One region of the Priestia sp. 40 genome, then DNA from elsewhere that is predicted to be linked to it. Evidence: riboswitches for the same ligand, from Rfam matches in the RefSeq annotation. Region 1 holds a riboswitch; the other holds the start of a gene.

The links. A riboswitch is a leader RNA that binds a small molecule or an ion and turns the genes downstream of it on or off. The one in region 1 is predicted to bind ZMP and ZTP.
Region 2: linked by a shared signal. The riboswitch ahead of ACO1DI_RS15615 (APC family permease) and the one ahead of ACO1DI_RS23230 (phosphoribosylaminoimidazolecarboxamide formyltransferase) in region 1 are both predicted to bind ZMP and ZTP.

Annotation. Positions count from the first base shown of each region.
Region 1 covers NZ_JBMPZA010000022.1:126,788-130,593, reverse strand. The annotation lists gene ACO1DI_RS23245 (helix-turn-helix transcriptional regulator) at 1-143, opposite strand, end outside; gene ACO1DI_RS23240 (helix-turn-helix transcriptional regulator) at 473-700, shown strand; gene ACO1DI_RS23235 (DUF2178 domain-containing protein) at 702-1,052, shown strand; gene ACO1DI_RS23230 (phosphoribosylaminoimidazolecarboxamide formyltransferase) at 1,176-2,342, opposite strand; ZMP/ZTP riboswitch at 2,391-2,469, opposite strand; gene ACO1DI_RS23225 (ketoacyl-ACP synthase III) at 2,747-3,736, shown strand; gene ACO1DI_RS23220 (lysophospholipid acyltransferase family protein) at 3,801-3,806, shown strand, end outside.
Region 2 covers NZ_JBMPZA010000015.1:140,750-144,555, reverse strand. The annotation lists gene ACO1DI_RS15620 (cupin domain-containing protein) at 103-702, opposite strand; ZMP/ZTP riboswitch at 1,088-1,166, shown strand; gene ACO1DI_RS15615 (APC family permease) at 1,223-2,818, shown strand; gene ACO1DI_RS15610 (DUF5105 domain-containing protein) at 3,001-3,806, shown strand, end outside.

The DNA.
Region 1 (3,806 bases):
AACTGAAATGCTAGCTCTAAGCTCGGATCGTACTTGTTATTTTCAATCGCATTAATCGTTTGTCTCGATACACTGCAAGCATTAGCTAGCGCTTCTTGAGATAACTTTTTAGATTTCCTTATTTCTTTGATTCGATTATCCATACTTATCAACCCACCTCTAAAATGTAAAAAACATTTTACATTTATAGTATATGGTAATATTTTCATTATGTCAAACATCTTTTACAAAATATCTACTTTTTTATGTATATCGCAAACAAATTTAGTTAACATAATATGCTATAGACAGTGAGAAAGAATTTATATTGTTTATTAAAAATGTAAAAAGGGATAGACTCCTCGCTAAGAGTCTAACCCTTTTTATTATCATAAATTGTATAATAATATTTATCTTTTGTATAAGTTTACTTTACCTTTATATAAGTTTGTTGTATTATTTATTTGTAGTCAAAAAAAGGAAGGTGATTACATTGAAAGAAAAAAATGGTGACTACGTTGAAAATAAAGTGTATGAGCACCGAGTTTTAAAAAGAATGTCTCAAAAAGAATTGGCTGACGCTGTAGGGGTGTCCAAACAAACCATATATGTGATGGAGAAAAATAATTATTCTCCTTCTCTCGTTTTAGCTTTTCGAATAGCTAATTTTTTCGATGTAGATGTTAACGATATTTTTAATTATGTGAGAGGAAGTGACTGAAATGGTAACTGACAAAATAGAAAAGGCCATTTTCAATCCTTTGAAAGCCTGGACAGAACAATCGAATAGTAACTGGAATATGCTGATTGGTATTGGACTTTTATCGCTTATAGTCGCAATAATTTTGGTATACGTATTTCAAAAAAAATTGGGTATGAGTGTATCTGACGAAAGAACGAACCAAATAAATTTAAAAAGTGCCCTTATTATGTTGTGTGGAATCATTTTATGCGACCTCATTTTCCCAAAAGATTATATGTGGCAAATTTTCTTCTTATTTAAATATTCCCTCGCATTCCTTGCTGCAGGTATATATCTTGCTGTTAGATATAAAAAGGATTTCTTAAACTAAAGAACTTTGTACACGATATTCAGAATTAGTTAACATATTGTGCCTTATCGGAAACAGTATAAAAGAGCCCGTCCCTTTATGAGATCTTGGCTCTTTTGGTTTGATTATATATTAATTCATAGCTTAATGGTGAAATATACGTATACCTGAATGTGCCATGATCATTCCATATTCATTTGCTGCCTCTGTAACCTGTTCATCTCGTAAAGAATTGCCTGTTTGAACCACATATTTAACACCACTCTGAGCCGCACGATCTATATTGTCACGAAACGGTAAAAAGGCATCAGATGCATAAGAAACGTCTTTTAATCTTTTTAACCATTCTTGTTTTTCACTTTTACTTAGCCTAGCAGGGATCTCTTTAAAACACTGTTTCCATTGTTCATTTTCTACTTCAGTAATATCATCATGCAACCATCCATCAATTGCATTATTCACTTCTACACGAGAAATGCCTTCTCTAAACTTCATATTAAGTGCTCTTGGATGTTGTCTTAACCACCATTTATCAGCTTTTTCAGCTGCCAACCTCGTACAATGAATACGGGACTGCTGCCCGGCACCAATCCCAATTGTTTGGCCATCTAAGGCGAAACAAATAGAGTTTGATTGTGTATATTTTAATGTAATAAGAGCGACAAGAAGGTCCCTCTTTGCATGATCAGGAATATCAGATTGAGTCGTAACAATATGATTAAAAACTTCCTTTCCAATCTGTATATCATTTCTTTGTTGTTCTAGAGTAATGCCAAATACCGTTCTTTTTTCAATTGGATCAGGCACATGGTTTGGGTCAATCTCTAAAATTAGATATTTTCCTTTCTTTTTCTGTTTCAAAATCTCTAATGCTTCTTGGGTGTAGCTTGGTGCAACAATCATATCAGAAACCTCTGTTTTGAGGAGAGTAGCTACAGTTACATCTACTTCATCACTAAAAGCAGCACAATCTCCAAATGAAGACATCCTATCTGTCCCACGCGCTCTTGCATAAGCAATCGCTAAAGGAGACAGGTCTAGGCCTTCAACAAAATAGGATTCAGTAAGTGTCTCATTTAGTGGAGAGTACACAGCTGCACCTGCTGGACTTACGTGTTTAAAAGATGCAGCTGCAGGTTGATCAGTAGCCTGTCGAAGCTCCCGAACCAGTTGAAAAGCGTTTAATGCATCTAGAAAGTTAATATAACTCGCTTCTCCATTTAAGATTTTAATAGGCGTGTTCTCAGCATTCTGAACGTTAGCTTTACTTTGATTTGGATTCATCCCGTATCGTAAACCAATTTCTTTCACTTGAAAATCTCCTTTCCAAATAAAAAAAGTATTTGAACTCATGTTCAAATACTTTGCCCAGGCGTACGGCCGTTATCTATGTGCTTCCTCATGGTTCTCCATGTTTACGCCAGTAACACATAGTCTGTTTTATAAGAAAATTTTACATAATAAAAGTAATTTTAACAATACCTTTATCCAAATTTTTCTTTTTTAATTATATATCATACACAAATTTAATTTACACAACAGGTATTATAATAAGCAAAAACCCTTTAAAATCAATAGTTTTAAAGGGTTTTTATTTTTATTATTAGATCTAAATAAACCAAATTTACATTTTTTTCATATAATTTCATTGACTTTATTAGTACCTAGTACTAATATCTATTTATATATCTTAGTAATAAAGAAGGGTGAATATAATGAAATCAACTGCACGTATTACAGCAATAGGTACATACGTACCAGAAAAAAGACTTACAAATGACGATTTAGAACGAATTGTAGATACTAACGACGAATGGATCGTGAAACGAACTGGCATGAGGGAAAGAAGAATTGCCGATGAAAATGAATATTCTTCTGACCTAGCTATTAAAGCAATTGAAAACTTAGTAGAGCAGTATCAAAAAGAGTTAAAGGATATAGGGTGTATCGTTGTCTCAACTACAACACCCGACTATGCATTTCCAAGTGTAGCAGCCCAAATACAAGATTACTTTGATATTCCTACAACTGGGGCGCTAGACTTTAATGCTACCTGTGCGGGCTTTACATACGGATTACACATGGCAAACGCCTTTATTACATCTGGACTTCATGATAAAGTCTTAGTCGTAACTGCAGAAACGTTAACAAAGGTTACAGATTATACAGATCGCACTACCTGTGTTCTATTTGGAGATGGAGCTGCAGCTGTTTTGGTCGAAAGTGATGCAGAGCGCCCAAGTTTTATTGCTACGCATATTGGTACAAATGGAAAGGGAGGTAAACATGTATACCGCACCAATATATCTACTACCATGCATGGACAACCTTTGAGTTCGAGTGGCAAGATGGTGCAAAACGGAAGAGAAGTATATAAGTGGGCATCTCGAACAATTCCTTTAGGTATGGCTGAATTGCTAGGACAAGCAAATCTACAAAAGAGTGAAGTAAATTGGTTCGTTCCACACAGTGCCAATTTACGAATGGTTGAGTCTATATGTGAAAGATCAGAGTTTCCGGTTGAGAAGACATTAACTAGTGTCGAGTACATGGGAAACACTTCTTCCGTTTCCATTCCTCTAGCACTACAAATAGGGATAAACGAAGGGAAATTAAAAGATGGAGACGTTCTCTTACTCTATGGATTTGGAGGAGGCCTTACCCACGCAGGTCATATTATTAAATGGGATTTAGGTAAGGAGTAAATAATCAATGTATACCTTTGCAACAAGATTTCTACAGCTTATACTATTTTTAATGAACGGGAGAATGAAA
Region 2 (3,806 bases), on a different contig from region 1:
ATATTGCTATTGCATCATAAGAAAAGAATTTGTATGTTCCAATAGAGATTCATGGGAAGAATAAAACAGAGCAAATAAAAAAACTAGACAATAAGTGCTTGTCTAGTTCCACCACTCTGTCAATGGTCCTTTGTCGCCATAAACAGGATCTGTTGTAGGAATAGGTACTTGGGCAATTTCATCAAATACGTGAGGGCGATCAGTTTGTTTTCCTGTTCGTAAATTGTAATCCATGCCCTCAGGATAAGCTCCAACCACTTTAAAATCAGCAGTTGACTGCAGACGCATGTGCCCTGTGCCTGCAGGAAGTACGAGCACATCGCCAGCATGCACCACGATATTTTCCCCCATATGTCCACCTAGTTTTAAACGTGCAGATCCGCTAATTACACCTAGTGCTTCATGAGAATTGCTGTGGTAATGGTGGAAATCATATATGCCGCCTACCCAGCTGTTTTTCCAGTTGTGAGAATTAAAAATGCTCTCCACTTTCTCTTTCTTACTAATAAATACGTGTTCATACAACAAAACTGGGAGACGAGGGTGATTTGGAATGGTTCCGTCGTCATCAAAATAAAGAACTTTTACATTTGCATAATTCATAAGCATCCCTCTAACAATCTTTTTTCGTAATTTTCCCTGTTTTTTGCTTGTGTAAACAGAGAAGTTTGCTCGAAGTACTTCATTCGTTGCGAAGTGCATGATATGTAGGTTTTAACGTTTTCCCAAAAGCAGTGTCCCACTTCAAGCGTAGCTAAGTGGTGGGCAGTTCACTTTAGTATCTTTTCTTCATATTGTATATAAGTAAAGGGTCTAGTGCAAGAATTCTATGGATATATAGCTGTTAATTCTTATTTTGTAAATGAATAATATATATTAATATAATTTGTAGAAGGTAATTTGCTCGTGGAGTAAAAAAATTAAATGATAGAGAAAGTTAGGATTTTAGTTCTTTTTGTAATTTAAAAGAGGTTTTCAGAAGGATTATTCGAAATTTTACGAATAATTTATTATTTTTAGAAAAGCAATGTAAATATTTTTGTGTATTGAGTAATAGTAATGAATATTATATACTGATAAAAAATATATTCCTATATGTGACTGGCGCAACATGGATGACCATGGGGGAGCATATAGCGTATAAGCCGCGCGCCTGGGCAAACACTTGAGAAAATTTCGCAAGTGTTTTTTTTATTTTCCTAGGGAAGAGGAGTAGATTTGGATGAGCAATATGCAAAGGAAGATGGGAACATTTGCTTTAACCATGACAGGCATAGGTTCGATTATTGGTTCGGGATGGCTGTTTGGAGCATGGAAAGCAGCTCAAATTGCGGGACCCGCGGCTATTTTTTCATGGGTTATTGGAATGGTGGTTATTTTGACCATTGCTCTATCATATGCTGAACTGGGCGCCATGTTTCCACAAGCAGGGGGGATGGTTAAATATCCTCAGTATTCACACGGATCATTTATTGGGTTTTTGGCTGCTTGGGCTAACTGGATTTCAATCGCTTCAACGATAACAGTGGAGGCTATTGCATCTGTGCAATATATGAGTACTTGGCCGTGGAAATGGGCTCGCTGGACTCATGAATTAGTAGATAATGGCATTTTAACGCCCAAGGGCTTGGCAGTTGCGTCTTTGTTATTATTCGTTTACTTTTTTGTGAATTATTGGACGGTAAATCTTTTTGCTAAAGCAAACTCATTTATTACGATTGTTAAATTGATTATTCCTGGTTTAACGGCAGGGGCTTTATTTTTTGCTGGTTTTCATAGTGGAAACTTTTCAAGTGAGCATGGGGTTGCTCCTTATGGTTGGGCCAGTGTTTTAACGGCAGTTGCAACATCAGGTATTGTGTTTGCATTTAACGGGTTTCAAAGTCCTGTAAATATGGCAGGAGAAGCAAAATCACCTAATAAATCAATTCCGGTAGCTGTAATTGGTTCAATTTTTATTGCTGGAATTGTATACATTATATTGCAAATTGTTTTTATCGGAGCAGTAAGTCCGTCATCAATTGCTGATGGATGGAATCATTTGAATTTTAATTCTCCTTTTGCTGATTTAGCGATTGCACTTGGAATTAACTGGCTAACAATTGTGTTATACGCAGATGCATTTGTTTCCCCTTCCGGCACAGGTGCTACATATACGGCAACTACTTCTAGAATGTTATACGGGATGCAGAAAAATGGATATTTGCCAAAGATATTTGGTACTCTTCATCCACTTTACAATGTTCCGCGCCCAGCTATGTGGCTAAATTTAGCAGCTTGCTTTTTGTTTCTCTTTTTATTTAGAGGATGGGGTGTCTTAGCAGAAGTGATCTCAGTAGCGACGCTTATCTCTTATATTATGGGCCCTGTAGCGCTTATAACATTAAGAAAAACGGCTTCACACTTTTACCGTCCATTTTATTTAAAAGGGGCATCAGTTATTGCGCCATGCGGCTTCGTTTTTGCTTCTTTGACGCTTTACTGGGCAAGGTGGCCGCTTACAGGTGAAGTGATCTTTATTATGGCAATTGGCCTGCCCATTTATTTTTATTACCAAGCGAAAAATAAATGGGTAGGCTTTAAAAAAGAATTTTTAACCGGGGCTTGGATGATTATCTATTTAGCGTGCATGATTTTTATTTCCTACATAGGAAGCGAAAAATTCGGAGGCAAAAATATTTTGCCTTTCGGATGGGATATGGTAGTGATTGCTTGTGTATCATTAGCTTTTTATTACTGGGGAATTAAAAGTGGCAAATCTAACCGATATATGAAAGAAGCTGAACAAATCAATCAAGAAAATTTTCAATCTAAATAAAAAACACGAGCTGATGCTCGTGTTTTTTTTATTTAGATGAGAGGAGAATTTAGACTTAGTTTTTATCAAAATATTGTAAAAAATATAGATTTTAAGGTTTAAGTATTTATATAGAGGGAACCTTTATTTGGGATAAAGTTCTAAAAAAACAAAATAAAGGGGATTAGGCAGCTGTGAAAAAAATGAATGTTTTGGCTTTGGCTTTTGTACTTATGCTAGTATTAGCGGCTTGCAACAGTTCTAAGGAAACGGGAGGATCCACTTCGGCTAAAAATAAGACGATTGAAGCATCCATTGACAGCGCTTCTTATATTTTAGTAGATAGTGATGAAGGAGCTACAAGTGAAGAAAAAGGGCTGTTGAAAGTTGATTTGAAAGTGAAAAATGTATCCAAAAACAGTATATCCTTATCAGATTATGACGGTGTGTATTTATACGAAGGAGATGAACAATTGTCCCCAAAAACGGGAGTGAACAGTCGTGAGCTCGGACTAGAAAACAGTACATCTGACAAGATTGGCGCTGGAAAGCAAAAAAATTTAACGTTTGTCTTTGAAGTCAAAAAAGATAAAAAGTACAAAATTGGGCTTCAGCCAACATCATCTGATTATGATGAAAAAATTGACGAAGTGACATTAACACTGGATACGAAAAAATACGCGAAAAGCTATAATAAGCTGCAAGACCCAGAAAAAGCTCTGCAAGCTTATACAGAAGTCCTTTACTTAAACAAAGAAAACGTAGACTATGATAAATATGTAACAGCAGACAAAACAGCTGTCATAGAAGAACAGAAAAAAGCGTTTAATGAGGAATTAAAAGGTGCTTTTTCTAACAGTTTAACCGACAACGCAAAAAAAGATTTTTTTAACATGTATAAAGATGTTTTAAAAGAAAAAGCAAGCGTGAAAACAAATGTGATTGCGAATGCAAATAATAAAGCCGTAGTAGAAGTGGAGTACACTACTCTTAATTTATCAGACTTATA